DNA from 3 places in the Streptomyces nojiriensis genome. Region 2 is predicted to be linked to each of the others. Evidence: riboswitches for the same ligand, from Rfam matches in the RefSeq annotation. Region 2 holds a riboswitch; each other region holds the start of a gene.
The links. Region 2 has a riboswitch for cyclic di-AMP ahead of JYK04_RS34315 (M23 family metallopeptidase). Riboswitches for the same ligand answer to the same signal wherever they lie in the genome.
Positions count from the first base shown of each region.

Region 1: it holds a riboswitch for cyclic di-AMP, as region 2 does, so the genes downstream of both, JYK04_RS31090 (M23 family metallopeptidase) here and JYK04_RS34315 (M23 family metallopeptidase) in region 2, are expected to answer to the same signal.
Region 3: it holds a riboswitch for cyclic di-AMP, as region 2 does, so the genes downstream of both, JYK04_RS18235 (transglycosylase family protein) here and JYK04_RS34315 (M23 family metallopeptidase) in region 2, are expected to answer to the same signal.

Region 1 covers NZ_CP071139.1:6,681,326-6,691,143, reverse strand. The annotation lists gene JYK04_RS31115 (alkaline phosphatase family protein) at 1-1,025, opposite strand, end outside; gene JYK04_RS31110 (DUF5998 family protein) at 1,025-1,624, opposite strand; gene JYK04_RS31105 (bifunctional acetate--CoA ligase family protein/GNAT family N-acetyltransferase) at 1,675-4,464, opposite strand; gene JYK04_RS31100 (HPr family phosphocarrier protein) at 4,648-4,929, shown strand; gene JYK04_RS31095 (GntR family transcriptional regulator) at 5,647-6,324, opposite strand; gene JYK04_RS31090 (M23 family metallopeptidase) at 6,511-7,314, opposite strand; cyclic di-AMP (ydaO/yuaA leader) riboswitch at 7,328-7,486, opposite strand; gene JYK04_RS31085 (M16 family metallopeptidase) at 7,703-9,070, opposite strand; gene JYK04_RS31080 (M16 family metallopeptidase) at 9,091-9,818, opposite strand, start outside.
Region 2 covers NZ_CP071139.1:7,420,491-7,430,308, forward strand. The annotation lists gene shc (squalene--hopene cyclase) at 1-1,238, shown strand, start outside; gene JYK04_RS34295 (phosphorylase family protein) at 1,238-1,903, shown strand; gene hpnH (adenosyl-hopene transferase HpnH) at 1,909-2,940, shown strand; gene JYK04_RS34305 (aspartate aminotransferase family protein) at 2,937-4,352, shown strand; gene JYK04_RS34310 (tyrosine-protein phosphatase) at 4,392-5,183, opposite strand; cyclic di-AMP (ydaO/yuaA leader) riboswitch at 5,499-5,675, shown strand; gene JYK04_RS34315 (M23 family metallopeptidase) at 5,678-6,631, shown strand; gene JYK04_RS34320 (SGNH/GDSL hydrolase family protein) at 6,795-7,580, shown strand; gene JYK04_RS34325 (MBL fold metallo-hydrolase) at 7,680-8,918, shown strand; gene JYK04_RS34330 (ATP-binding protein) at 9,277-9,818, shown strand, end outside.
Region 3 covers NZ_CP071139.1:3,926,568-3,936,385, forward strand. The annotation lists gene JYK04_RS18205 (SAM-dependent methyltransferase) at 1-802, opposite strand, end outside; gene JYK04_RS18210 (NAD(P)/FAD-dependent oxidoreductase) at 990-2,372, opposite strand; gene JYK04_RS18215 (Ppx/GppA phosphatase family protein) at 2,763-3,704, opposite strand; gene JYK04_RS18220 (DUF501 domain-containing protein) at 3,701-4,252, opposite strand; gene JYK04_RS18225 (FtsB family cell division protein) at 4,309-4,797, opposite strand; gene eno (phosphopyruvate hydratase) at 4,897-6,177, opposite strand; gene JYK04_RS18235 (transglycosylase family protein) at 6,469-7,197, opposite strand; cyclic di-AMP (ydaO/yuaA leader) riboswitch at 7,201-7,373, opposite strand; gene JYK04_RS18240 (LysM peptidoglycan-binding domain-containing protein) at 7,650-8,597, opposite strand; gene JYK04_RS18245 (cytochrome P450 family protein) at 8,775-9,818, opposite strand, start outside.

The DNA of each region.
Region 1 (9,818 bases), 740 kb from region 2:
GCGCCGAACCAGCCCAGTTCCAGGGCCTCTTCGCGGCTCGCGACCCAGAACCGGTCGCCGAGCACCTCGCGCCACACGGTCAGGACGTCGGCCTCGGCGCCCGGCACCGCGTACACGTGCCGGGCCCGGCCCTCGCCACCCAGCAGGGCGACGCCGGCGCTCAGCTCCCAGTCCTCGTCGAAGTCGATCCGGGAGTCCTCGTCGAAGGGGACGTCGACCATGCCGTGGTCCGCGGTCACGTACAGGGCGGTGCGCGGCGGCAGCTGCTCGGCGAGCCGCTGGACGAGCCGGTCCACGTACATGAGCTGGCCGCGCCACGCGTCGGAGTCCACACCGTGCCGGTGGCCGGCCCCGTCGAGCTCGCTGAAGTAGGTGTAGACGAGCGAGCGGTCACCGGCCGCGAGGCGCTCGGCCGCCAGGTCCATCCGCTCCTCGCCGGTCATCCGGCCGAGGAAGGTGCCGCCGCTCAGCGCGATCTTGGTGAGCGGGGTGGTCTGGAAAGCGGGCGAGGACACCTGGGCGGTCGCCACCCCGGCCTTGTCGGCCTGCTGGAAGACGGTCGGGTACGGCTGCCAGGGCTTCGGCGCGGTCCACGGGTACCAGCGGAGCTGGTTCATGAGTTCGCCGGTGGCGGGGTTGCGGACGGCGTAGCCGGGCAGGCCGTGGCGGGCCGGCGGCAGGCCGGTTCCCACGGAGGCGAGCGAGGTGGCGGTGGTCGCCGGGAAGCCCGCGGTGATCGGGCGGCCGGTGCCGCCGCGCGAGCTGCCGAGCAGGGAGGTGAGGTACGGGGCCTCGTCCGGGTGGGCCTTGATCTGCTCCCAGCCCATGCCGTCGACCAGGAACACGCAGTTCCGGTCGGCCGGGGTCAGCTCGGTGATGGCGGCGGTGAAACCGGGGACACCCTGGCCCGCCACGAGCGTGGGCAGCAGATCGGCGAGCGACCCGGCGCCGTACTCCGGGACGGGGGCGCCCGCCAGGTCCAGCAGCTCCGGCTCGGGCCACTCCTGTGCCGCGGAGTACGCCATCAGCGGGCGGAGGGGGAGGAAGTCGCCGCTGTCGCCTCGCTGAGCGCCTGCGCGAAGACCAGGGTCTGGCGCACCGCCTCCGGCCCGTCGCCGGCCTCGCTGACCCGCAGGCTGAGGTCGTCGGCGGTGGAGTTTCCGGTGTAGCCGTGGTCGGAGTCGCAGTTCGGGTCGCCGCAGGCGGCCGGCTCCAGGTCGATCCGGGAGACCGCGCCCCAGCCGATGGTCAGGACGACCTCGCGGGGCAGGGTGCCGGGGGTGTAGGACTCCGGGTTGGCGACGACGCGGCTGAGCACCACGGAGGAGATGCTGGACAGCTTGACGGACTCGGTGGAGGTGGTCGCGTACGGGGAGGGGGACCCGGCGTCGGCGGCCTGCTCGTCGGTGTGGCTGACGATGAAGCGGTTGCCGGTCAGGACCAGCACGGTGACGTGACGGCGCACCTCGTTGGAGTCGAAGGTCGTCTCCTGGTGGACCAGGTACGACGAGATCGGCTCGCCGCCCACCGCGGCCTCCACGGCCTCGGCCACGAGGGCCGGGTAGTAGCCGCTGCGCTCGATCGCCGTGCGCAGCCCCTGGGTCGTCGTACCGGATTTCGCCATGAGGTCCATCCTAAGGCCCGTACGGGGCCCTCAGGCCGCGCCGTACCCGGTCAGTAACTGGGGAGGGTCCGCGGGCCGAGATCGCCGCGGGCCGGCGGGTGGGCGACGCGGACGGTGGCGCTGAGCACGGAGACGCCTTCGGCGGCGACCACGACGGGCTCCAGTGAGACGCCGATCACCTCGGGGTGGTCGTCCACGAGGCGGGACAGCCGCAGGAGCAGCTCTTCCAGGGCGGGGGTGTCGACGGGATCGCTGCCGCGCCAGCCGAACAGGAGGGGTGCGGTCCGGATGGACCGGATCAGTCCGGCGGCGTCCCGGTCGGTGGCCGGGACGAGCCGGTGCGCGGTGTCGCCGAGCAGCTCGGAGGCGACGCCGGCGAGCCCGAAGGAGAGGACGGCGCCCGCCGCGGGGTCGATGACGGAGCGGACGACGGTGTCGACCCCGCGCGCCACCATGGCCTGCACCACGGGCTGGAGCTCGGCCGGCTTGCCCAGCGCGTCGGTGAGCTCCTCGTACGAGCGCCTCAGCTCGGCCTCGTTCGTGAGGTCGAGGCGTACGCCGCCCAGGTCCGCGCGGTGGCGCAGGTGCGGCGCGGTGGTCTTGAGCGCCACCGGGTAGCCCAACACCCCGGCGGCGCGGACCGCCGCGTCGGCGCTCGGCGCGGGCAGCGTGGGCAGGACGCGGATCCCGTAGCCGGCGAGCAGCTCGCGGGCGTCCTGGTCGGTGAGGGTCAGCACGGCGCCGGGGTCGACCTCCGCCAGCAGCCCGGCCAGCCGGTCCGCGGTGCCGGCCTCGTCGATGTCCTCGTACTCGGGGACCCGCCCGTCGTCGTCGGCGGTGGCCCGGCGCCACTGCCCGTACCGGACGGCTTCGGCGACGGCCTTGACCGCCCGCTCGGCGGCGGGGTAGCTGGGGATGCTGTCGCCGGCGGCGGACAGCGGACCGGCCGGTGCGTGCGGCGCCGGGTCCGCGACGGGGCCCCAGCTCCGGGACGGGGCGGGGTGCGGGGCGCCGCGCACGGCGGACAGGGCCTCGACGAGCGCGCCGAGCTCGACGTGGACCACGGCGACCGGCTTGCCCGGGTGCTCGGCCACGGCTGCGCGCAGGGCGCCGGCCAGGTCGTCCGCCGGAGCGTCCTCGCTCACCCACGGGATGGCCGTGACCACCACCGCGTCACAGTCCTCGGAGCGCAGCGCGTCGGTCAGGGCGGCGCGGAAGTCGGCCGGCGCGGCCGCCGTCGTCAGGTCCAGCGGCGGCAGCGGCCGCAGGCCCTGGGTGAGGCACGCGTCGTAGGTGAGGATGCCGAGGGACTCGGAGTTGCCGAGGATCGCGATCCGCGGCCCGGCCGGCAGCGGCTGCGCCGCCAGCAGGAGGCCGACGTCCACCAGCTCGGTGACCGTGTCGACGCGGATGACACCGGCCTGGCGCAGCAGGGCGGAGACGGTGGCCTCCGGCAGCCGGGTGTCGGGGACGACGTGCCCGGCCGGGCTGTGCCGGCCGCCCTTGGCGACGACCACCGGCTTGACGGCCGCCGTCCGGCGGGCGAGCCGGGTGAACTTCCGCGGGTTGCCCAGGGTTTCGAGGTAGAGCAGGGCGACGTCGGTCGCCTCGTCGTCGTACCAGTACTGGAGGATGTCGTTCCCGGACACGTCGGCGCGGTTGCCGGCGGAGACGAAGGAGGACAGGCCCTCGCCGCGCCGGAGCAGGGCCGAGAGCAGGGCGATCCCGATCGCCCCGGACTGCGTGAACAGGCCGATCCGGCCGCGCGTCGGCATCGGCGCGGGGGTCAGGGAGGCGTTGAGTTCCACCTCGGGCGCGGTGTTGATCACGCCGTAGGCGTTCGGCCCGATCAGCCGCATCCCGTACGAGCGCACCTGCCGCACCAGTTCGCGCTGGCGGGCGAGTCCGGCCGGGCCGCTCTCCCCGTAGCCGGCGGACAGGACGACGAGCCCCTGCACCCCGTGCTCGCCGCAGGCGGCCACCGCTTCGGGGACCCGGTCGGCCGGGACCGCGATCACCGCGAGGTCGACCGGGGCGCCGATGGCCCCGACGGCGGGGTAGGCCCGTACGCCGTCGAGCAGGTCACGGGTGATGGCCTCGTTGACGGCGTAGAGGTGGCCGCGGAAGCCGCTGTCGCGCAGGTTGCGCAGTGCGGCCGCACCCACGCCGGCGCCGGAGCGGCTGACTCCGACGACGGCCACCGATCCGGGGGCCAGCAGCCGCTGCACCGAGTGGGCCTCGGCGCGCTGCTCGCGGGCGCGCTGCACGGCGAGGGACTCGGCGGTGGGTTCGAGGTCGAGGGTGAGGTGGACGGAGCCGTCCTCGAAGCTGCGCTTCTGCTGGTAGCCGGCGTCCGTGAAGACTTTGATCATCTTGGTGTTGGCGGGCAGCACCTCGGCGGCGAACCGCCGGATGCCGCGCTCGCGGGCCACCGCGCCGATGTGTTCGAGGAGGGTGGAGGCGACCCCGCGGCCCTGGTGGGCGTCCTGGACGAGGAAGGCGACCTCGGCCTCGTCGGCGGGTGCGGAGGCGGGCCGGCCGTCGGCGCTGATGCGGTCGTAGCGGACGGTGCCGATGAACTCGCCGCCGATGGTCGCGGCGAGCCCGACCCGGTCCACGTAGTCGTGGTGCGTGAAGCGGTGAACGTCGCGGTCGGAGAGCCGGGGGTAGGGGGCGAAGAACCGGTAGTACTTCGACTCGTCCGAGACCTGCTCGTAGAAGCTGACGAGCCGGCCCGCGTCCTCGGTGGTGATGGGCCTGATCCGGGCGGTGCCGCCGTCGCGCAGGACGACATCGGCTTCCCAGTGGGCCGGGTACGAGGGGTCCGACTCGATGGTCATGGGCCTACCTTACGGCCGGATCAGGCCGTGGAGCCCTCGCGCGGCGCCGAGGCGGGACGGGACGTATCAGGGCAAGCTGGGGAGGGTCGAACGGCGGAAAATTCTGGCCGGAGGTAGGCCCGAGCATTCCGGGCGTCGTGAGAGACTGGTCTAGACAACCGTAAGAACCTGAAGGGCATCACCATGGCAGAGCGCCGCGTCAACGTTGGTTGGGCCGAGGGCCTGCACGCTCGTCCCGCCTCGATCTTCGTCCGTGCGACGACCGCTTCCGGCGTCCCGGTGACCATCGCGAAGTCCGGCGGCGACCCCGTCAACGCCGCCTCCATGCTGGCGGTCCTGGGCCTGGGCGCCCAAGGCGGCGAGGAGATCGTCCTCGCCTCCGAGGCCGAGGGTGCGGACGCCGCGCTCGACCGCCTCGCGAAGCTGGTCGCCGAGGGTCTCGAGGAGCTCCCCGAGACCGTCTGACCCTTCGGGTTCGGCTCCACGCGCGAAGCCGCGGCCCCCGCTCCGGGGGACCGCGGCTTCGTCGTTCCCCGGACCGAGGCCCTGGGCCCGGAACCAGGTTCCGCCCCGGGGCCGGGCCTCCGACTCGGGGGCCGGCGGCCGACTCGGGGGCCGGCGGCTGGCCATGCGCGCTCTCCGGTTCAGTGGCCGGCCTGCGGCTCGGGGGCCAGTGACCACGCTCGGGAGCCGGGGCCGGCCCGGGGGCGGCCTCCGGCTCGGGGGCCAGTGGCCACGCTCGGGAGCCGGGGCCTCTCCGGGGGCGTTCTCCGGCTCGGGGGCCAGTGGCCACGCTCGGGAGCCGGGGCCGGTCGGGCGCCGGCCTCCGGCTCGGGGCCAGGGCCGACTCGGGAGCCTGGGGCCGGCCCGGGGGCGGTCTCCGGCTCGGGACCGGTGGCCTGCCCGGGGGTCGTGCTCGGGAGCCGGGAGGCCGGGCCGGGCTCCGGCGCGACCCGGGCCCGTCCGATGTGCTCACCCCGCGGGCAACGCGGACCCGCGGACCCGCGGACCCGCGGACGCCGCCGGAAATACCGCCCGGCGGAAAAGACCCCACCGGAATCCGGCCCGGCGCACGCCGAATTCAGCTCCGCCGGAATTCCGCACAGAGAATTGGCCGACACGGAACGAACCGGCCGCCGGACAGCGAATTCAAGCGATCCCGTCCTTTGTATACGGCTCCTGTTAATGCCGGCCGCCCGACATGTTTACGGCAGGTTGCGAAGTGCTCACCGCCGCGCGGAGCCGCAGCCGGTGCGCCCCCGCCGCCCGGTCGGCGTGGACCGCGGTCAGCGCCCGCGCCCGTTCGGCGTCACCGCGCGCCACCGCGTCCACGATCGCCCCGTGCTCCGCCCAGGAGTCCACGGGCCGGGCCGGCGCCTCCACCACGTACATCCACGCGATCTTGTGCCGCATCTGCGTGAGCAGCGCGATCAGCCCGGGGCTGCCGGAGGACTGGGCGAGCGTCTCGTGGAACCAGCCGCCCAGGGACCGCAGATCCTCGCCCTGGCCCCGCCTGGCCCGCTCCTGCCCCAGCCTGACCAGCCCGCGCAGCACCTTGAGGTGCGCGTCGGTGCGCCGCCGGGCCGCTCTCGCCGCGGCCAGCGGCTCCAGGAGCATCCGCAGCTCCAGCAGGTCCGCGGCCTCCTGCTCGGTCGGCTCCGCCACGCAGGCCCCCGCGTGCCGCCGCGTGGTCACGAACCCCTCGGACTCCAGGGTCCGCAGGGCCTCGCGCACCGGGACGCGCGAGACCCCGTACCGGCGGGCCAGCACCTCCTCGGTCAGCCGGCCGCCCGGCTCGAACACCCCGGAGACGATGTCGTCGCGGATTGCTGTGCATACCGCGTGCGCAGGAATACGCAAGACCGAACCTCCGCCTATTTCCGTCTGCCAGCCTCATTGCACGCACATGCGCGTGCTGCGACTCTATTGCAACACACGATAATTTCCGAGAGCGGCCAGAAATACGAAACATTTACACAAGGACGCAACACACAAAGACCCCGGCTCGGGGAGCCGGGGTCTTCGGTGAAGCGGTGCGAGGCGGTGTCAGAGGCTGACGCCGTGCGAGCGCAGGTACGCGATCGGGTCGATGTCCGAGCCGTACTGCGAGCCGGTGCGGGCCTCGAAGTGCAGGTGCGGGCCGCTGGAGTTGCCGGTGGAGCCCGACAGGCCGATCTGCTGGCCGGGGGTGACCTGGTCGCCGACGGAGACGTTCAGCGAGGTCATGTGCCCGTACTGGGTGTAGGTGCCGTCGTTGTGCTTGATGACGACGTTGTTGCCGTACGCGCCACCCCAGCCGGCCTCGACGACGGTGCCGACGCCCACCGCGTGGACCGAGGTACCGGAGGCGGCGTGGAAGTCGATGCCCGTGTGGGAGCCGGAGGACCACATGCCGCCGCCCGCGTGGTACTGCGTGCTGACGTACGAGCCGTCCACCGGGGCGACGAAGGTGTTGAGGCGCTTGCGCTCCTCCTCGCGGGCGGCGCGCTCGGCGGCCTCGCGCTCGACCTTCGCCTTGGCCTCGGCGAGGCGCTTGGCCTCCGCGGCCCGCTGCTTCGCGTCGGCCTCGGCCTGCGCCTTGGCGGCGTCCTGCTCGGCGCCGCGGTGCTGGGTCTCGGCCTGGTCTGCGATGTCGCCCGCGAGGTCCTCGGCGACGACCACGGCGCCCAGGCCGTTGTCCTGGCCGATGGTGCTGCTGTGGTTGTCCGCGGCGAAGGCCGGGGCGGCGAGGGAGCCGACGACACCCGTGGTGGCGATCGCGGCGATACCGGCGTAACCGGCGGTCTTCTTGCTCAGACGGCTGGAGCCACGGTGCTTACCGGTACCAGCGGGACGACTGCCAAACGCCATGAAGGGTTTGATCCTTTCCTTCCTTCTCGCCTACCGGGTTAGCTGACGGGTTCGGAGCAGGAAGGTCTCCTACGGATCTCCTCTTGCGAGGGGGTCCGATTCACCCCAGGGACTCATGTGGGTCCCCGGCTCCCCAGGCTCGCGCCTGACGGGGACTCGGCGATCGCTGCCCGGTGCCGCGGGTGCGGCGGGCACAACTGACGGACAGCACGGCCGACGCTAGGCGGATCATCAGTCAATCGCCAAACAGACACGGCTTTTTGTTGCGTACGCCACACCGCATACAAGCAACCTCACCACTAAACGGACAAAAGGGGTTCTGGTGACAAGTCACCAGAACCCCTTGCTGAAACCTTCAGCCGGCCCTCAATGAGCCGTCGTCCGACGGTCAGTTGGAGACGACCGTGACCTCTCCGATCCCAAGAGCCCGCACGGGCTCCTCGATCAGCGCCGCGTCGCCCACCAGGACGGTGACCAGCCGGTCCGCGGGGAAGGCCTTGACGACCGCCGTGGTCGCCTCCACCGTGCCCGTCTCGGCGAGCTGGGCGTACAACTGCGCCTGGTAGTCGTCCGGCAGCTCCTGCTCGACCTGGTCGGCGAGCGTGCTCGCGACCGAGGCCGCCGTCTCGAACTTCAGCGGGGCCACGCCCACCAGGTTCTGCACGGCGACATCGCGTTCGGCGTCGGTCAGACCGCCCTCCGCGAGGGTGCGCAGCACCTTCCAGAGGTCCTCCAGCGCCGGTCCGGTGTTCGGGGTGTCCACCGAGCCGCTGATGGCGAGCATCGAGGCGCCCTTGCCGTCCGCGGTGGAGCGCAGCACCTGGCCGAAGGCGCGCACGCCGTAGGTGTACCCCTTCTCCTCGCGCAGCACCTTGTCCAGGCGCGAGGTGAGCGTGCCGCCCAGGCAGTACGTGCCCAGCACCTGGGCCGCCCACACCCGGTCGTGGCGGTCCGCCCCGATCCGGCCGATCAGCAGCTGCGTCTGGACCGCGCCGGGCCGGTCCACGATGACCACGCGGCCGGTGTCGTCGGCGGTCACCGGCGGCACCGGGAGGGCGGCGGCGGTGTTGCCCGTCCAGGCGCCCAGGGTGTCCGCGAGCACGGCGTCCAGGTCGATGCCGGTCAGGTCGCCGACGACCACCGCGGTGGCGGTGGCGGGGCGTACGTGGGCCTCGTAGAAGGCGCGTACGGCGGCGGAGTCGATCCGGGCGACCGTCTCCTCGGTGCCCTGGCGCGGCCGGGACATCCGCAGGGTGGCGGGGAAGAGCTCCTTGGAGAGCTGCTTGGCGGCGCGGCGCTGGGGGTTGGCCAGCTCGTGCGGGATCTCGTCGAGCCGGTTGCGCACCAGCCGGTCGACCTCGGCGTCGGCGAAGGCGGGGGCGCGCAGCGCCTCGGCGAGCAGGCCCAGCGCCTTGGGCAGCCGGGAGGCCGGGACCTCCAGCGAGACCCGCAGGCCCGGGTGGTCGGCGTGCGCGTCCAGGGTGGCGCCGCAGCGCTCCAGCTCGGCCGCGAACTCCTCGGCGGAGTGCTTGTCGGTGCCCTCGGAGAACGCCCGCGCCATGATGGTCGCCACGCCGTCCAGGCCCTCGGGCTCGGCGTCCAGCGGGGCGGCGAGGTTGACCTCGACCGCGACGACCTGCTGGCCGGGCCGGTGGCAGCGCAGCAGGGTCAGCCCGTTGGACAGCTGCCCGCGGTCGGGGGCCGGGAAGGCCCACGGCTGCGGCTCGCCGGCCTGCGGGCGCGGGTGGAAGGTCATCGTGACGGCTGCCGTGTCGCTCACTGCTCCGCCCCCTCGTTCTCGTCGGAGTCGTCGGACTCGTCGTGCTGGTCGGACTCGTCGGCCGCGAGCGGCTCGTAGACGAGCACCGCGCGGTTGTCCGGGCGCAGTCGGGCCGCGGCCACGGCCTGCACCTCCTCGGCGGTGACGTCGAGGACGCGCTGGACGGCGGTCAGCGCCAGCTGCGGGTCGCCGAACAGCACCGCGAAGCGGCACAGTTCGTCGGCGCGGCCGGCCACCGTGCTCAGCCGGTCCAGCCACTCGCGCTCCAGCTGCGCCTGGGCGCGCTCCATCTCCTCGGCCGTCGGGCCCTCGGCGGCGAACCGCGCGAGCTCCTCGTCCACGGCCGCCTCGATGTCGGGGATCTCGACCCCGCTGGAGGTCTTGACGTCCAGCCAGCCCAGGGAGGGCGCCCCGGCCAGGCGCAGCATGCCGAAGCCGGCCGCGACGGCGCTCTGGTCGCGGCGTACCAGCCGGTTGTGCAGCAGCGAGGACTCGCCGCCGCCCAGGATGGTCAGCGCCACGTCGGCGGCGTCGCACTCGCGGGTGCCGTCGTGCGGCAGCCGGTAGGCGGCCATCAGCGCACGCGCCGGGACCTCCTCGACGATCTCCTCGCGCAGCTGCTCCCCGATGATGTCGGGCAGCGAGCCGTCGCGGGGCGGCTGCTTGCCGTCGTGCGCGGGGATGGTGCCGAAGTACTTCTCGACCCAGGCGAGCGTCTGCTCGG
Region 2 (9,818 bases):
CCCCGCGCCGACTGCGCAAGGCCGCGATGGCCAGCGCCGGCCGCTGGATCGTCGAACGCCAGGAGAACGACGGCTGCTGGGGCGGGATCCAGCCGCCCGCCGTGTACTCGGTCATCGCCCTGCACCTGCTCGGCTACGACCTCGGGCATCCGGTGATGCGCGCCGGACTGGAGTCCCTGGAGCGGTTCGCCGTGTGGCGCGCGGACGGCGCCCGGATGATCGAGGCCTGCCAGTCCCCGGTGTGGGACACCTGCCTCGCCGCGATCGCCCTGGCCGACGCGGGCCTGCGCCCCGACCACCCGGCGCTGGTCAAGGCGGCCGACTGGATGCTCGGCGAGGAGATCGTCCGCACGGGCGACTGGGCCGTGCGCCGACCCGGGCTCGCCCCCGGCGGCTGGGCGTTCGAGTTCCACAACGACACCTACCCCGACATCGACGACACGGCCGAGGTGGTCCTCGCCCTGCGCCGGATCAGGCACCCGGACCCGGCCCGGGTCGAGGCGGCCATCGCCCGCGGGGTGTCGTGGAACCTCGGCATGCAGTCGAGGAACGGGGCGTGGGGCGCCTTCGACGCCGACAACACCAGCCCCCTGCCGAACAAGCTGCCCTTCTGCGACTTCGGCGAGGTCATCGACCCGCCCTCGGCCGACGTCACCGCCCACGTGGTGGAGATGCTCGCCTTCGAGGGCCGCGCGGGAGACGCCCGGACCCGCCGCGGCATCGCCTGGCTGCTGGCGGAACAGGAGGCGAGTGGCAGCTGGTTCGGCCGCTGGGGCACCAACTACGTCTACGGCACCGGCGCGGTGGTCCCGGCCCTCACCGCGGCCGGGATCTCCCCGGGTCATCCCGCGATCCGGCGGGCCGTGCGCTGGCTGGAATCCGTACAGAACGACGACGGCGGTTGGGGCGAGGACCAGCGCTCCTACAAGGACCCGTCCTGGGCCGGGAAGGGCGCCTCCACCGCCTCGCAGACCGCCTGGGCGCTGATGGCCCTGCTGTCGGCCGGTGAGCGCGCGGGCAGGGCCGTGGAGCGGGGCATCGCCCACCTGGTGCAGACCCAGAAGGAGGACGGCACCTGGGACGAGCCGTACTTCACCGGCACCGGCTTCCCCTGGGACTTCTCCATCAACTACCACCTGTACCGGCAGGTCTTCCCGCTCACCGCGCTCGGCCGCTACCTGTACGGGGAACCGTTCGCCCCGGCCGGAGCGCACCCGGCAGCCGCCGGGGAGGCGTGATGCCCGCCGACGGCGGGGACCGGGCCCGCGGCCCCGACCCGCTGCTGGTGGCCTGCGCGCTGCGCATCGAGCAGGCGGCGCTGCGCAGCTCCTGCCGCGGCCCGGGGCACGGACCGGCCGGCGGGCACGTCCTGCTGCGCACCGGGATGGGCCCGCGCGCGGCCGAGCGATCCGTCGGCCGGGCACTGGGCCGGCCGGGCATGGACCTCGCCGCCGTCCTCGCGACCGGGTTCTGCGCCGGGCTGGTCCCCGGCATGCACCCCGGGGACCTGGTCGTCGCCGAGGAGACCCGCGACCCGCTGGGGACCGTCACCTGCACCGGCAGCGCCCTGCTCGCCGAGGCCCTGGCCCGGGCCGTGCCGGGCCGGACCGTCCACCGCGGCGCCCTGACCGGATCCGACCACGTCGTCCGCGGCCAGGAGCGCGCGCAGCTGCGCGCCACCGGCGCCATCGCGGTCGACATGGAGTCCGCGGCCACCCTGTGGACCGCCACCCGCGGCGGCGGCCGTCCGGTTGCGGCCGTCCGGGTGATCGTGGACGCTCCGGAGCACGAGCTCGTCCGTATCGGCACGGTGCGCGGGGGAATATCGGCCTTCCGTGTCCTGCGTGCCGTACTGCCCGCGTTTCATGAATGGCACCGTTCGTTGCTGCTCCCCAGGAGGTGAGCCAGATGGCCATGCCGCTGCGCCAGTCCATCAGGGTCGGGACGTATCTTCTCGAACAGAAGCTCCGCAAGCGCGAGAAGTTCCCGCTGATCGTCGAACTGGAACCGCTCTACGCCTGCAACCTGGCCTGTGAGGGGTGCGGGAAGATCCAGCACCCGGCCGGGGTGCTCAAGCAGCGCATGCCGGTCGCCCAGGCGGTCGGCGCCGTACTGGAGTCCGGTGCGCCCATGGTGTCCATCGCGGGCGGCGAGCCCTTGATGCACCCGCAGATCCACGAGATCGTCCGGCAGTTGGTGGCGAGGCGGAAGTACGTATTCCTCTGCACCAACGCGATGCTGCTGCGCAAGAAGATCGAGAAGTTCACCCCGTCCCCGTATTTCGCCTTCGCCGTGCACATCGACGGTCTGCGCGAGCGCCACGACGAGTCGGTGGCCAAGGAAGGCGTCTTCGACGAGGCGGTCGCCGCCATCAAGGAGGCGAAGAAGCGCGGGTTCCGGGTGACCACCAACTCCACCTTCTTCAACACCGACACCCCGCAGACGATCATCGAGGTACTCAACTACCTCAATGACGACCTCCAGGTCGACGAAATGATGATCTCGCCCGCCTACGCCTACGAAAAGGCCCCCGACCAGGAGCACTTCCTGGGCGTCGAACAGACCCGGGAACTCTTCAGGAAGGCCTTCGCGGGCGGCAACCGGCGGCGCTGGCGGCTCAACCACTCCCCGCTCTTCCTGGACTTCCTGGAAGGAAAGGTCGATTTCCCCTGCACGGCCTGGGCCATTCCGAATTACTCCCTCTTCGGCTGGCAGCGCCCCTGCTATCTGATGAGCGACGGCTACGTACCGACGTACCGCGAGCTCATCAATGACACCGACTGGGACAAGTACGGCCGCGGGAAGGACCCGCGCTGCGCGAACTGCATGGCGCACTGCGGCTACGAGCCCACCGCCGTCCTCGCCACCATGGGCTCCCTCAAGGAGACCCTGCGCGCGGCCCGGGAGACGATCGGCGGCAACCGGGACGCGTCGGCATGACCCCGGCGGAGGAGGGGGCGGGCGGCCGGGGCCGGGGCTTCGACCTCGGCGCCCTGCTGGCCGAGCGCGGCGCCGAGCGGTACGAGCTGCACGCCCGGCACCTCAACCACCAGCTGCCCCGGATGCTGCACACCATCGGATTCGACAAGGTCTACGAGCGGGCCGAGGGCGCCCACTTCTGGGACGCGGAGGGCAACGACTACCTGGACATGCTGGCCGGGTTCGGGGTGATGGGCCTGGGCCGGCACCACCCGGTCGTCCGCCGCGCCCTGCACGACGTCCTGGACGCCCAGCTCGCCGACCTGACCCGGTTCGACTGCCAGCCGCTGCCCGGGCTGCTGGCCGAGAAGCTGCTCTCGTACAGCCCGCACCTGGACCGGGTCTTCTTCGGCAACAGCGGCACCGAGGCGGTGGAGACGGCCCTGAAGTTCGCCCGGTACGCCACCGGGCGCGCCAGGATCCTCTACTGCGACCACGCCTTCCACGGGCTGACCGCGGGCTCCCTCTCGGTGAACGGGGAGGGCGGCTTCCGCGACGGCTTCGCACCGCTGCTCCCCGACACGAGGATCGCGCTCGGGGACCTCGCGGCCCTGGAGCGCGAGCTGAAGCGCGGGGACGTGGCCGCCTTCGTCGTCGAGCCGATCCAGGGCAAGGGGGTCCTGGCCGCCCCGCCCGGGTTCCTGCTCGCCGCGCAGGAGATGCTGCACCGGCGGGGGGCGCTGCTGATCGCGGACGAGGTGCAGACCGGCCTCGGACGTACCGGGGACTTCTACGCGTACCAGCACGAGCCGGGCGTGGAACCGGACCTGGTGTGCGTGGCCAAGGCGCTGTCGGGCGGCTACGTGCCGGTCGGCGCCACCCTGGGCAAGGACTGGATCTTCAAGAAGGTCTACTCGTCCATGGACCGGGTGCTCGTGCACTCCGCGAGCTTCGGGTCCAACGCCCAGGCCATGGCGGCGGGCCTCGCGGTGCTGTCCGTCATGGAGGACGAGGAGGTCGTGGCGAACGCCCGGGCCATGGGCGACCTGCTGCGCGGGCGGCTCGCCGCGCTGGTGGACGAGTACGAGCTGCTGCACGAGGTGCGGGGGCGCGGGCTGATGATCGGCATCGAGTTCGGCCGGCCGTCCTCGCTGGGCCTGCGCAGCCGGTGGACCATGCTGCAGGCGGCCCGCAAGGGGCTCTTCGCGCAGATGGTCGTGGTGCCGCTGCTGCAGAAGCACCGGATCCTCACCCAGGTCTCCGGGGACCACCTGGAGGTGATCAAGCTGATCCCGCCGCTGATCGTGGACGAGCAGGACGTGGACCGGTTCGTCGGGGCCTTCCGCGAGGTCATGGACGAGGCGCACGGCGGCTCCGGGCTGATCTGGGACTTCGGCAGGACGCTGGTGAAGCAGGCCGTCGCCACGCGCTGACGGCCCGCCCACCCCGTGGGGGAACCGGCCCCCGCCGCGTCAGACCAGCAGTCGGTCCCGCAGCCGGTCGAGGGTCTCGGGCGTCAGCCCGAGGCCCTCCGCCAGGTAGCGGTCGACCCCGCCCCAGAGCTCGTCGATGGTGTCGAAGGCGGCCACCAGGTACTCGGCGCGGGCGTCGAAGAGCGGCGCGAGCAGCTCCATCACCTCGGGGGAGCGGGCACCCTCCGACTCGTCGGTGCGGCGCACGCGGTAGCGGCGGTGCGGGGCGTTCGACTCCAGGTAGTCCGCCACGATCGCCTCCCGCTCGACGCCCAGCGCGAGCAGGGTGACGGCGATCGACAGGCCGGCCCGGTCCTTGCCGGCCGCGCAGTGCATGAGCGCGGGGACGCTGTCCTCGGCGAGGGCGTGCACGACCCGGCTGTGCTCGGCGGTGCGCTGCCCGATGATCCCGCGGTACGAGTTCGACATCCGGGCCGCGGCCTTGCCGTCGCCCAGGAGCTCGCGCAGCTGCACGAGGTCGCCGTCGCGGACCAGCCGCCAGAACTCCCGCCCGTCGGCCGGGTCCGAGAGCGGGATGTTGACGTTCCGGACGCCGGGCAGCTCGACGTCCGGCCCCTCCAGCGCGTGGTCGGCGCCGTTGCGGAAGTCGAAGATGGTGTGGAGGCCGAGCGAGGCGAGGAATTCTGCGTCGCTTTCGGTGGCATGTGCGAGATGTCCGCTTCGGAACAGTCGTCCCGCCCTGACCGTTCGTCCGTCAGAAGTCGGCAATCCGCCCACATCGCGGAAATTGCGCACTCCGGACAGCTCCGGCTCCTGTATCTGCTGGGTCAAAGCAACTCCTCCGCCACGTCGTGGGCCCTCTGTCCGAATTGCACTGCTTGGCGCCAACTTGCCATATCCGGAGGCGAGATCGGGCACGCCCCCGTGAGCCAGATCATACGGTGACCGTGAGTGCCTGATCACTAAAGGCGAATGGCCCCGCCGGGGCGGTTGTTGCCGGTGCGGAATGGACGGAGGGTGACGGTAATTCCGGCGGTCCCTCATGCCTGTTATTCCGTCAGGGAATTCACGGCTTGTTCCGTGCGGCCGCAAGGGATTACCTTCGCGATCGATCCGGGTGGACCGCCAAATCCTGCCGCCTCCCGGAAACCGCATCCGACCTATTTCGCGCGGCAGGAGCGGGGGAACCAGGTAAGCCGCCGACCCGGAGATCAATTCACCGGGACGGCTCGGGGTGAAGTCGTGCGTGTCCCGTACATGTACGGCCGGACATCTCCAGTCCGAACCCGACAGCTCACCTCGCAGGCGCCGGAGAGGAATTCGTCATGCCTGCAAAGGGTAAGCACCGCCGCCCCAAGTCCCTTTCCCTTTCCCGCGGTTTCGCCGTCGCCGGAACCGGTGGCGCGGCCCTCGTGCTGCCGCTGATCGGCGCCGCCGGCGCCCACGCGGCCGGTGCCCCGGCCGCCGCGACCGCGGTGACCCCGCAGGCTCCCGTCGCTCTGCAGGCGGCTCCCGTCGCCGCCGCGCAGGCCGCGCCGACCGTCTACACCGTCGTGCCGGGCGACTGCCTCTCCAAGATCGCCGCCGAGCGCCACCTGTCCGGCGGCTGGGAGCGGCTGTACGCCGACAACCGCGAGGCCGTCGGGGTCAACCCGTCGCTGATCCACCCGGGCCTGAAGCTGAACATCGGCGGTCCCGGCGAGGCGGCTCCGGCCGAGGCCGAGGCCGCCCCGGCCCCCGAGGCCGACGCGGAGCCGGCCGCGCAGGCCGCGCCGAAGCCGGTCCGCAAGCAGGCCGAGCAGGCCGCCCCGGCGCAGCGGGAGGCCGCCGCCGAGCCCCAGGCCGAGGCCCCCGCCGCCGCGCCGCAGTCCGCCGGCGGCTTCGTGGCCCCGGTCAGCGGCGGCATCTCCACCCAGTACAAGGTCGCGGGCGCCATGTGGTCCTCCGGCTACCACACCGGCGTCGACTTCATCGCCGCCATGGGCACCACCGTCAAGGCCGTCGGTGCGGGCACCGTGGTCTCCGCGGGCTGGAGCGGCTCGTACGGCAACGAGATCGTCATCCGGCACGCGGACGGCAAGTACTCCCAGTACGCCCACCTGTCCCAGCTCTCCGTCTCCTCCGGCCAGAGCGTCACCGCCGGGCAGGCCATCGGCCTCTCCGGCTCCACCGGCAACTCGACCGGCCCGCACCTCCACTTCGAGATCCGTACGACCCCGTCCTACGGCTCGGACATGGACCCGATCGCCTACCTCCGCTCCAAGGGCGCGAGCCTCTGACGGCACCCGCCGCAGGAGCACCGACACGCGTGGGGCCGGGACCCGAGGGGGGTCCCGGCCTCACGTGTACTTATTCCTTATCCCCCGCGTGGTATAGATCACGGTCCGTCAACCCCTCATTACGTTGGCGTAGGTTGGTTACGGGAGTGAAGTATGGGTTCTCGTGGCAGCGACGACGACGAAACTCAAGACCATCGGCTCGTACGCGGCGATCGGGGACAGCTTCACCGAGGGCGTGGGGGACCCGGGACCCGGGGATTCATTTCTCGGCTGGGCGGACCGGCTCGCCGTGCTCCTGGCCGATCAGCGCGAAGAGCATGACTTCCGGTATGCGAATCTGGCGGTGCGGGGGAAGCTCCTCGACCAGATCGTGGCCGACCAGCTCCCGAGAGCCAAGGCCCTCGCACCGGACCTGGTGACCTTCTGTGCGGGCGGCAACGACATCATCCGGCCCGGCACCGACCCGGACGACGTGGCGGAGCGGTTCGAGGCGGCCGTGGCCGACCTCACCGGAGCCGTGGGCCAGGTCATGATCACCACGGGCTTCGACACCCGGGGCGTACCGGTGCTCAAGCACCTCCGCGGGAAGGTGGCGACGTACAGCGCGCACGTCCGCGCCATCGCCGACCGCTACGACTGCCCGGTGCTCGACCTCTGGTCGCTGAAGTCCGTACAGGACCGGCGGGCCTGGGACACGGACCGGCTGCACCTCTCGCCCGAGGGGCACACGCGGGTCGCGCTGCGCGCCGCGCAGGTGCTCGGGCTGGACGTGCCGGCCGACCCCGACCAGCCGTGGCCCCCGCAGCGGCCGCGCGGCTCGGTGGACGTGACCCGGGACAACATCCAGTGGGCGCGCGAGCACCTCGTGCCGTGGATCGGCCGGCGGCTGCGCGGGGAGTCCTCCGGGGACCACGTCGAGGCGAAGCGGCCGGACCTGCTGCCGCTGTAGCGGGCTGCGGGAGCCGGCAGCGGAATCCTTCGGGGCCGGTGTGCGTTGGGATGGTCGTAGACCGACGACCATCCTGACCCCATCCTCCCTGGAGGCGCTTTGACCGGCTCCCGTCCCTTGCGTCCGCGGCTGCGTGCCCTGCGGCCCGAAGCCTTCGGTGCGGACCCGTCCGGTGCCCGGCTGGAGCGGATCCGCCGCTCGCCGAACTTCGCCGACGGCGTCTTCCAGAACCCGGTCGGGGCCCGGAACAGGCCCTCGGGGTCGATGGCCGAGTTCGCCAAGATCTACTTCCACCGGGAGCAGCGGGTGCGGCGCAGCCCCGCCGCGCCCATCCCGGTCCACCCGACGACCCTCGCGGACCTGGCGAAGCCGCCCGCGAGCGGCCTGCGGCTGACCTGGATGGGGCACTCCAGCGTGCTCGCGGAGATCGACGGGCGCCGGGTGCTGTTCGATCCGGTGTGGGGCGAGCGGTGCTCCCCCTTCCCGTTCGCCGGCCCCAAGCGCCTGCACCCCGTACCGGTCCCGCTGGCCTCACTGGGCACGGTCGACGTCGTGGTCATCTCGCACGACCACTACGACCACCTCGACCTGCCGACGATCAAGGCGCTGGCCGGTACGGACACGGTCTTCGCCGTCCCGCTGGGCGTCGGCGCGCACCTGGAGCGCTGGGGCGTACCGGCCGACCGGCTGCGCGAGCTGGACTGGAACGAGAGCACCGAGATCGCCGGGCTCTCGCTCACGGCCACCCCCGCACGGCACTTCTGCGGCCGCGGTCTGCGCAACCAGCAGCACACCCTGTGGGCGTCCTGGGTCGTCGCGGGCGACGAGCACCGGATCTTCCACAGCGGGGACACCGGCTACTTCCCGGGCTTCGAGGAGATCGGCGCCGAGCACGGGCCCTTCGACGCCACCATGATCCAGATCGGCGCCTACTCGGAGTACTGGCCCGACATCCACATGACGCCCGAGGAGGGCATGCGCGCCCACCTCGACCTGCAGGGCGGCACCCCCCGCGGGACGATGCTGCCGATCCACTGGGGCACCTTCAACCTGGCCCTGCACCCGTGGGACGAGCCCGGCGAGGGCACGCTGACCGCGTCGCAGAACGCGGGCGCGGCCATCGCGCTCCCCATCCCGGGGCAGCCCTTCGAGCCCGGCTCGGCGGACGCGCCCGCCGCACCGTGGTGGCGGCCCTTCGTCGCCGGAGGGGCGGCGGGCGGTCCCCTCGACGGCCGGGTGTCCGTACCGCCGCTCGGGGCGGGCGCGGCGGCGGCTCCTGCCCGGGTGGCGTCCGCGGCCGTCGACGGCCAGGAGAAGTCGGAGTCCGTCGGCTCGTAACGCGGGGCATCGGGGAGAACCGGCCGTCCCGACCGGGCCGGGCGGCGGGCAGCCCGTGGAAGGACCCCCACGGGACGCACTCCTGGGGGTCCTCCCGATTCGGTGCCCTCGGCCCGTACCGCCGACGGTCCGGCGACCGGTGCCGGTGGGCGAGAGGCGCCGCCGGGGCGGTCCGCAGGGTCCAACCGGCGCATTCGGGCTGCTGTGCGAGCGCTCCACCGGGAGCGGGAAGCACCCCCGCGAAGTTCGCCAACTGGCGGTCCGGGGTGCTGCGATGGGGTCTAGCGTGGGTATTCGGTGATCAACACCGGGCCCCGGGAACGCTGGGGGCCGGGCCCCACGTACCGAGGACGCCCAGATGTCCGGACTCCGCGCCGCCCGCCATGCCCCGTCGAGACAGGCCGTCACCGGTCCCGCGCGGCAGATACGGCCTCAGCTGGTGCGCGCCGCCGTACTGCCCACACTCGCCGCCGGGCTCAGCGGCGCCGCCGCAGTGATCTTCACCCTCCAGCTCGGCGGGGGAGCCGGCGACCGCGACGCCCGGCTGTGGCCGGTACTCACCGGCTGCGCCCTCCTCGTGGTCGGCGCCCTCGCCGCCGCCCTGCTCGGAGCCCAGCGCGCCGCCAAGGCGGTACGGGACCGGTGCGAGGCGCTGCGCCGCTCCAGCGTGCGCGGCCGGGGCGAGCTGCGCACGGCCGCCGACCGGCTGGAACGGGGCGAGACCCCGCCCCGCCCGGTGCGCGGTGGACCGAGCTCGCCGCTGCCCGGCGGCGATCCGGCCGGGATGGACGAGTTCTGGCTGCTCTCCCAGGAGCTGCGGGGCGCCCGCGAACAGGCGCACACGACCCTCCTGCGGCTGGCCGGCCCGGCCGTCCCGACCGACAGCGAGCGCAAGGTCGA
Region 3 (9,818 bases), 3.5 Mb from region 2:
ACACGGCCTGCTCGCGGGAGAGCGTGACGCCGGTGACCCGGACTCCGTACGCGCGGGCGGCGTGCAGCGCCATGGAGCCCCAGCCGCAGCCGACGTCGAGCAGCCGGTCCCCGGGCCGCAGGGCGAGCTTGCGGCAGACCAGGTCGAGCTTGTCGTGCTGGGCCTGCTCCAGCGTGGAGCCGGGGCTCCAGTAGGCGCAGGAGTACACCATCGAGGGGCCGAGCACCCGTTCGTAGAAGTCGTTGCCGACGTCGTAGTGGTGGCTGACGGCCCGGCGGTCCCGGTTCTTGCTGTGGGGTGTTCCGCCCCGCCGGGCCGCCTCCTCGGCGGGGGGCGCGGGCGGCGGCAGCGGCCCGGCGAGGGCGATCAGCTCGCGTGCGGCGGCCCGCTGGGCGGCGTCGCGCCACCTCGCCCCCGGCAGGTCGCGCAGCGCCGGGAGCCCGGCGCGGCGCGCGATGCCCCCGAGGGCCGCGAGCGGTCCGGGCCCGGCCTGGGCCGTGGACACGGCGGGGCCGACGGGCGGCAGCTCCGGCTCGCGTTCCCACAGCAGGCCCGCCACCCGGTCCAGTAGGTCGAACAGGTTTCCTTCGACCGTGAGTTCGCCCGCCACCCAGGCCCGGGCCAGCCCCAGCTCGCCGGGCCTCCACAGCATCCGGCGCACGGCGCGGCGGTCGTGGATGACGAGCACGGGGCCGTCGGGCGGGCCGGCCTCGCTGCCGTCCCAGGCCCGTACGCGCACCGGCAGCGGGGCACCCAGCAGGGTCTCGGCAACAACGGCGAGCCGCGGCGCGGCGTCGGTCATGGCGCACCTCCACAAAAGCTCCGACCCCTCCGTCTACCCATCCCGGGCCCCGGGTACGCCGAAGGGGCCGCCCGCACCACGGATGGCGGGCGGCCCCTTCGGGGTCGTACAAGTCGTACAGGTGAAGCGGATGGAGCAGGTGAGGCAGGTGAGGCAGGTGGAGCTCAGCTCCTGCCCGTCACACCGGTCAGGCCTTGGCCTTCGCGGCCGGGGCAGCGGCGGCGGCCGGGGCCGGCGCCGGCTTGGCTGCCTCGTAGAACTCCTCGCGGGGGGTCTCCAGCGCACCGAGGGAGACGACCTCGCGCTTGAGGAACATCGCGAGGGTCCAGTCGGCGAAGACGCGGATCTTGCGGTTCCAGGTCGGCATGGCCATGCCGTGGTAGCCACGGTGCATGTACCAGGCCAGCCGGCCCTTGAGCTTGATCTTCGTCTTGCCCATGACGATCATCGCGACGCCCTTGTGGAGGCCGAGACCCGCCACCGCACCCTTGTTGGAGTGCGAGTACTCGGCCTGCGGGAAGCCCCGCATGCCCGAGATGACGTTGTCGCCGAGGACCTTGGCCTGGCGCAGCGCGTGCTGGGCGTTCGGCGGGCACCAGGCGTTCTCGACACCGGCCTTGCGGGCGGCCACGTCCGGGACCTGGGCGTTGTCGCCCGCGGCCCAGATGTAGTCGGTGCCCTGGACCTGGAGGGTCGGGGCGGTGTCGACGTGGCCGCGGGGGCCGAGCGGCAGGCCGTAGCGGGCCAGGGCCGGGTTCGGCTTGACGCCGGCGGTCCACACGATGGTGTTGGAGTCGACCTCGAGGCCGTTCTTCAGCACCACGTGGCCGTCCACGCAGGAGTCCATGGAGGTGCTGAGGTAGATCTCGATGCCGCGGGACTCGAGGTGCTCCTTGCCCCAGGTGCCGAGCTTGGGCCCGACCTCGGGAAGGATCTTGTCGGCCGCGTCGACCAGGATGAAGCGCATGTCCTCGCGCTTGATCGTGGAGTAGTACTTCGCGGCGTCCCGGGCCATGTCCTCGACCTCGCCGATGGTCTCCGCACCGGCGAAGCCGCCGCCGACGAAGACGAAGGTGAGGGCCTTGCGGCGGACGTTCTCGTCCGTCGTGGACTCGGCCTTGTCGAGCTGCTCGAGGACGTGGTTGCGCAGGCCGATGCCCTCTTCGACGCCCTTCATACCGATGCCCTGTTCGGCGAGGCCGGGGATCGGGAAGGTGCGGGAGACGGCGCCGAGCGCGATCACCAGGTAGTCGAAGGGCAGCTCGTACGCCTCGCCGACGAGCGGCGTGACGACGGCGACCTTGCGGTCCTGGTCGATGCTGGTGACCCGGCCGGTGAGAACCTCTGCCTTGGGCAGCACGCGTCGCAGCGGGACGACGACGTGCCGAGGCGAGATGCTGCCTGCGGCCACTTCAGGGAGGAAGGGCTGGTAGGTCATGTACGAGCGCGGGTCGACGACCGTGACGGTCGCCTCGCCGTAGCGCATCTTCTTCATGATGCGCTTGGCTGCGTACAGGCCTACGTACCCACCTCCTACAACGAGGATCCTGGGACGCTCCGTGGTGCTCATGGAACGAGTATCCAGCACCCAATGGGGTGTCGCTCGTGAGCCCCTTCACAAGGACTGAGAGACCCTCTGCTACACTCCGCCGCCCACGTGACCGAGGTCATGGCGCGCGACGGGAACCAGAAGGCGTCCGGAGTCGTTGTTCACCCGTCCTGAACTGGCCTCCAAGGCCGAAAGCGGACTGGACCACAGGGGTTCGTCCATACCTCTGACGCGGATCCCGTCGCCTCCGCCGATCGCACGAACGCACGCGAAAAAGGGCCTGCGGGCCTCCGGAAGGCCCCAAAGGACCCTTCCGTTGACCCAACAGACCCTTTTTCCTTGTGAAGAACTTCACGAACTTGATGTGGATCATGGGCCCGAGAGCCCTTCACAAGCTGCTTCGAAGGTCGTTCAGGCGATGGACCAAGCGATTCCATCGAGGATGTCGTGCTCCGACACGACAACCTCGGAAGCGCCGATGCGCTCCATGATCGCCAGCAGGACGAGCGCCCCCGCGCCGATCACGTCCACCCGGCCCGGATGCATCACGGGGATCGCCGCGCGCTCGGCGTGCGTCTCCGTCAGCATCCGCTCGCTGATCTCCCGCACCTGCTCGTAGGAGATCCGGGAGTGGTGGATGGCCGACGAAAGGTACTCCGGCAGCCCCAGCGCGATCCCGGCGACCGTGGTCACCGAGCCGGCCAGGCCCACCAGCGTGCGCGCCTCGGCCAGCGGGACGCTCTCGCCGGCCAGGTCCAGCGCCGCCTCGATGTCGGCGCGGATCGCGGCGACCTGCTCCGCGGTCGGCGGGTCGGTGACGACCCCGTCCACCACCAGGTGCCGCTCGGTCATCCGGACGCAGCCGATGTCCACGGACCGCGCGGCCCGTACGTGCTCCTCGCCGACCACGAACTCGGTCGAGCCGCCGCCGATGTCCACCACCAGGAACGGCCGCTCCAGGTGCTCGTGGGCCGTCAGCTCCTTGGTCGCGCCGGTGAAGGAGAACTCCGCCTCCTGGTCACCGGAGATCACCTCGGGCTCGACCCCCAGGATGTCCAGGACGCCCCGGACGAAGTCCGCCCGGTTCTCGGCGTCCCGGGAGGCGGAGGTCGCCACGAAGCGCACCCGCTCCGCACCGAACTCCTTGATCACTCCCGCGTACTCGCGGCAGGCGGCGAAGGTGCGCTCCAGCGCCTCCGGGGCCAGGCGCCCGGTCCGGTCCACGCCCTGGCCGAGCCGGACGATGGTCATCCGGCGGTCCAGCTCGACCAGCTCGCCGGTGGCCGGGTCGCAGTCCGCCACCAGCAGCCGGATGGAGTTCGTACCGCAGTCGACGGCGGCGACCCGGGTCACGCCCCCGGCTCCTCGTCGTCCGTCTTCTTCTCGCCGCACGGGACGACGCAGGCACCCTTGGCCCACCACTCCGGCAGCATCGCCAGGGCCTCGTCACCGAACGGGTTCACCCCGGGGCCGGCGGCCAGGGAGTGGCCGACCAGCACGTGCAGGCACTTCACCCGGTCCGGCATGCCGCCGGCGCTCGGGAAGCCCTGGAGCACCTCGATGGCGTCGCGCCGCTGGATGTAGTCCTCGTGGGCGGCCTGGTAGGCGGCGGCCAGGTCCTTGTCCTCGGCGAGCCGGGCCTGCATCTCCTTCATCACGCCGTTGGCCTCCAGCGTGCCGATCGCGGAGGCCGCGCGCGGGCACGTCAGGTAGTACAGCGTCGGGAAGGGGGTGCCGTCGGGGAGCCGCGGGGCGGTCTCCACCACGTCCGGCTGCCCGCAGGGGCAGCGGTGCGCGATGGCGCGCAGCCCGCGCGGCGGGCGGCCGAGCTGCTGCTCGAACGCCTCGATGTCCGCGTCGGTCGGCTCGGTCCGGTCGGTCTGGGGCGGGGGCGTCTGCATGCCTGGAGGAAGTCTCTTCGTTCTCGTGGATGGGTGCTGCGGTACGGCGGTACGGATCACTCGCCGGGGCGGTCGGCCTTGTCGACGCCGTCCCAGACGTTGGAGTACCAGGGGCGGTCGGAGCCGGCGTGGCCGGTCCGGTGCGGCTGCGGGGGCTGGGCCCCGGGGTCGCTCATGATGTAACTGATCTCCCCCGGGCGCAGGAAGTGCAGGTGCTTGCGCGCCTGCTGCTCCGCGTAGGCGTCGTCCTGCCAGCGGGCCTTCTCGTCGCGGAGCCGCTCCAGGCGGTCCCGCGCGGCCGCGGCGGCCCGCTGCTGCTTCGCGATCTCCGAGCGCTGGGAGACGTACTGGCGCATCGGATACGCGAGGGCGACGACCAGCGTACAGAGGACGAGCACCAGGAGCGCGGCGCGGCCGGTGAGCCGGCTGCGGCGGACCTGACGCCGCGACTGCGACCGGTAGACGTGGGCGGCGGTCCGCTCGCCGAGCTGCTTGAGCCTCGTCGCGGTGGAGAAGGTGGAGAACCGATCCCGGTTCCCGGCCATTGGTCCGCCTCCCCTAGGTGCGCACTACGCAATACGTCCCCGCACACGGTACGGGACCGAGTGCGGGGACGTACGGAGGCCAGCCCCTCAGGGGGGTGATTAGCCCTTGAAGCGCGGGAAGGCGCTGCGGCCCGCGTACACCGCGGCGTCGTCGAGGATCTCCTCGATGCGCAGCAGCTGGTTGTACTTGGCGACACGGTCCGAGCGGGCCGGGGCGCCGGTCTTGATCTGACCGCAGTTCACGGCGACGGCGAGGTCGGCGATGGTGACGTCCTCGGTCTCACCGGAGCGGTGGGACATCATGCACTTGAAGCCGTTGCGCTGGGCCATCTCGACGGCGTCCAGGGTCTCGGTCAGCGAACCGATCTGGTTCACCTTCACGAGCAGGGCGTTCGCGGAGCCCTCCTCGATACCGCGGGCCAGACGCTCCGGGTTCGTGACGAACAGGTCGTCACCGACGATCTGGACCTTGGCGCCGAGGCGGTCGGTGATGGTCTTCCAGCCGTCCCAGTCGTCCTCGAACAGCGGGTCCTCGATGGAGACCAGCGGGTACGCCTCGACGAGCTCGGCGTAGTAGTCGGTCATCTCGGCGGCCGAGCGGGACTTGCCCTCGAACTCGTACTGGCCGTCCTTGTAGAACTCGGACGCGGCGACGTCGAGCGCGAGCGCGATGTCCTTGCCCGGGGTGTAGCCGGCCTGCTTGATGGCCTCGATGATGAGGTCGAGCGCGGCGCGGTTGGACTCCAGGTTCGGGGCGAAGCCGCCCTCGTCGCCCAGGCCGGTGGAGAGGCCCTTGGTGTGCAGGACCTTCTTGAGGGTGTGGTAGACCTCGGCACCCCAACGCAGCGCCTCGGAGAAGGACTCCGCGCCGATGGGGGCGATCATGAACTCCTGGATGTCCACGTTGGAGTCGGCGTGCGACCCACCGTTGAGGATGTTCATCATCGGAACGGGCAGCAGGTGCGCGTTCGGACCGCCGAGGTAGCGGAAGAGCGGAAGGTCCGAGGCCTCGGACGCGGCGTGCGCGACGGCCAGGGACACGCCGAGGATGGCGTTGGCGCCGAGCGAGCCCTTGTTGTCGGTGGCGTCCAGGTCGAACATGGCCTGGTCGATCAGACGCTGCTCGGTGGCGTCGTAGCCGACGAGCTCCGGGCCGATCTGCTCGATGACGGCGAGGACGGCCTTCTCGACACCCTTGCCGAAGTAACGGTTGGGGTCACCGTCACGGAGCTCGATGGCCTCGAATGCACCGGTGGAGGCGCCGGACGGAACTGCAGCACGGCCGGTGCTGCCATCGTCGAGGCCCACCTCGACCTCGACCGTGGGGTTGCCTCGGGAGTCCAGGATTTCCCGGGCTACGACGACGTCGATGGACGGCACGAGCATCTCCTTCTGGGATGTGACGCTGAGTGTGCGGTGGCGTGTCAGGCCGTGGGATGGCCTTGCCGCCTAGAGCCTAACCGGCTCCGGGCACTGGGCCGCCCGACCGCCCGGACCCTGGGACGAAAAAGCGACCGAATACCCCTCTTCCGGGACATAGGTCGCTTGATCATCGGCGTTCGGGGGCCGCACGCGGCACCGCCCGGCGCGTGGGGCACGCGCCGGGCGGTGGAAATCCTGCACGGGGTCAGCTGACGCCGCGTAGATGTTTTCGCGGCTTTGCCGCGGTGTTCAGCTGAGCTTCAGCTTCTGGCCCGGGAAGATCAGGTCGGCGTCCGAGACGATGTCCTTGTTCAGCTCGAAGAGCTGCTGCCAGCCGCCCTTGACGCCGTTGGCCTCGGCGATGGTGCCCAGGGTGTCGCCCGGCTTGACCTCGTACGAGCCGTTGCCGGTCTTCGGCGCGACCGGGGCCTCGGCGCGCTCGGAGCGGGTGGTCGGAGCCTCGGTGCGCTTGGTCTCCTGCTTCGGCGCGGCCTTGGTCTCGGTCTTCTTGGTCTCGGGCTTCGGCTGCGGCTTCGACTGCGGCTTGGACTGCGGCTTCGACGACGCCGGGGTCTCGGAGCCGCCACCGGTGTAGGCGGAGTTCGACAGACCCTTGCCGCAGGACGGCCAGGCGCCCTTGCCCTGGCTCTTGAGGACCTTCTCCGCGACGGCTATCTGCTGCGACTTGGAGGCCTGGTTGGCCTGCGCGGCGTACGACTTGCCACCGAACCCGGCCCACGTGGACGGCGAGAACTGCAGACCGCCGTAGTAGCCGTTGCCCGTGTTGATGGACCAGTTGCCACCGGACTCGCACTGCGCGACCTTGTCCCACTCGGACGTGGTGGCGGCGCTGGCGGTGCCCGCGGCCATCAGGGGGGCGGCCACGGCCACACCGGCGACACCGGCGAGCGTGACGATCCGGACAGACCGCTCGATTGCAGTACCGCGACGGTGCTTGCCCTTGCCGGAAAGCAGCATGGAGTTTCTCCTCACCGACGCCTACGAGGTGAGCTGTCGGGTTCGGGCGAGTGAGTTGCCCGGCCGTGCGACCTAGCGCACGTCTTAACCCCAAGCCGGTGGCGTGACCGTCTCTCAACGGCCGCTCCCGGCACCTACCTTGGTTCCCCCGCTCCTGCCTTCGGCGCTTGACGCGACGACTGTTCCCTTCGTCCGCCGGCAGGATTCGGCGATGCGGTCGAAGGAGCTCGCGGTGGCGAGCGATTCAGAAGGTAGACAGGTCTCTCCCCGATGTTCAACGAGGAACATCGGGGAGAAACGGCCCCTACTTGCACCCCCCGCAGGGGCATTTGCGCAGGTGAGGACGGGGTTTGCGGAAGCCCCGAGGCGGGACACGCCAGTTGACCGGAAGAGACACATGTCTCACTTATAGAAATCCGACATTCGGCTCTTTCCGGATAACTGAACTGTCCTTATTGCGGGGTTAGATCCAGGTTCTGGCCGGGCTTGATGAGGTCGGCGTCCTCACCGATGACTTGCTCATTGGCCTGGTAGAGACCGTTCCAGCCCCCCTTTACGCCCTTGGCAACCGCGATGGTCGCCAGGCTGTCGCCCGCCTGGACCGTGTAGGTGGGGTCCGACGCGGCATCAGACGACGCCTTCGGCTCGGCCTCCGGCGCACCGCGGTGCTTGCCGTTGCCCTCGACAGGAGTGGTGGCGGTGGTCTGCGGGACCGCCGGGGCCGTGGGGGCCGTCGGGTCGACCGGGGGCAGGCCCGGCGTGGAAGGCGAGGTGGTGGGCGCGGTCGGGTCCACCGGCAGCGTCGGCGCCGTCGGGTCGACGGGGGTCGGCGTACCGGTCGGGCCGCCCGGCTGGACCGGCGCCGTCGGGTCGGCCGGAGGCGTCGTCGGGACGTCCGGCGCGGGCATGACGGGCAGTCCGATGGACGGCGCGTCGGGGATCAGGAACGGGGTACCGGACGGGCTCGGGGCCGGGGCCGGGGTCGGGGACCCGTAGTCCGTGGACGGCTTGCCGCCCCCGGTGGACGGAACGGCGTCGTCCGGGCGGGACGGCGCGGGGGCGATGGGACCGTGGCCGCCGGGGAGACCGGGGTCCACCTGTGCGGCGGGGCTCTCCCGGACCAGACCGGCCGAGGCCGCGCACAGCGGCCAGGCCTGCGGCCCCGTCGAGCCCAGCACCCGCTCGGCGACGGCTATCTGCTGGGAACGGCTCGCCAGGTCGGGGCGCTCGGCGAAGTCGAGCCCGCCGGCGCTCTGCCACTCCTCCTGGGTGAACTGGAGTCCGCCGTAGGCGCCACTGCCGAAGTTCGCGCTCCACGAGCCGCCGCTCTCGCACTCGGCCACCTTGTCCCACGTGGACGTGTCGGCGGCGGTGGCGCTGGTGGCGGCCAACAGTGGCATGGCCAGCGCAGAGCCAGTGACTCCGGCTGTGACGACCAGCGCGGGGACCTGGCGGGGGCGTCTGTGACGGCCGTTCCCGGAGAGCATGAGGGATCACCTTTCGCATATAACAGCGGGGTAACGGCAGAACCTAGCGGCCTTCGAACGATTGTCACAAGTCAAGGCCGAACCTGACTTTTAATCAGCTTTCGCGCAAGTGTTTTGAGCCGCGAATCGAACGGGAAGAGTCCGCAGCCCTCGCATGATCAACCCCCCGCGCCAGCGCAGGTCTTGGGGTGGAACGGCCAGTTCCAGATCGGGCAGACGCGTCAGCAAAGTCGCGAGCGCGGTCTGTCCTTCGAGCCGGGCGAGCGGAGCGCCCAGGCAGTAGTGGATGCCGTGACCGTATCCGAGGTGCTGGTTGTCGGTCCGGGAGAGGTCGAGGGTGTCCGGGTCCGCGAAGCGCTCCGGATCCCGGTCGGCGGCCGCGAGGACGACCAGGACCGGATCGCCGGCCTCGATCCGCATGCCGCCGAGGGTCAGCGGCTCGGTGGCGAACCGCCAGGTCGCCAGCTCCACCGGCCCGTCGTAACGCAGCAGTTCCTCGACCCCGGTGGCCAGCAGTCCGCTCTCCCCCGCGGCGAGGGAGAGCTGGAGGCGCTCGCGCTGCCCGGGGTTCATGAAGAGGGAGTGGACCCCGTTGCCGATGAGGTTCACGGTGGTCTCGAAACCGGCGAAAAGCAGGATGAAGGCCATGGCGGTGGCCTCGCCCTCCGTCAGATGGTCGCCGTGATCGCTCGCCCGGATCAGGTCGGAGATCAGGTCATCACCCAGATCATCCCTTTTGCGGTGAATGAGTTCGCCGAGGTAGGTCCGCATCTGCTTGACCGACCGGGCCACTCCGCCGCGCGGACCGCCGCCGTGGCGGATCATCATGCCGGCCCAGTCGCGGAAGTCGTCCTGGTCCTCGCGCGGTACCCCGAGCATCTCGCAGATGGCGTAGATGGGGAGCGGGAAGGCGAACTCGTGAATGAGATCAGCCTCACCTTTCCCCGCGAAAGCGTCGATCAGGTGGTCGGTGAGCGCCTGCACCCGCGGGGCGAACTCGGCGACCCTGCGCGGGGTGAAGGCCTTCGACACCAGCCGCCGCAGCCGGGTGTGGTCCGGCGGGTCGATGTTGAGCAGGTGGGTCATCAGCTCCGCCTTGCGCTCCCCCGGGATCCCGGTCTTGCCCTTGGCGTG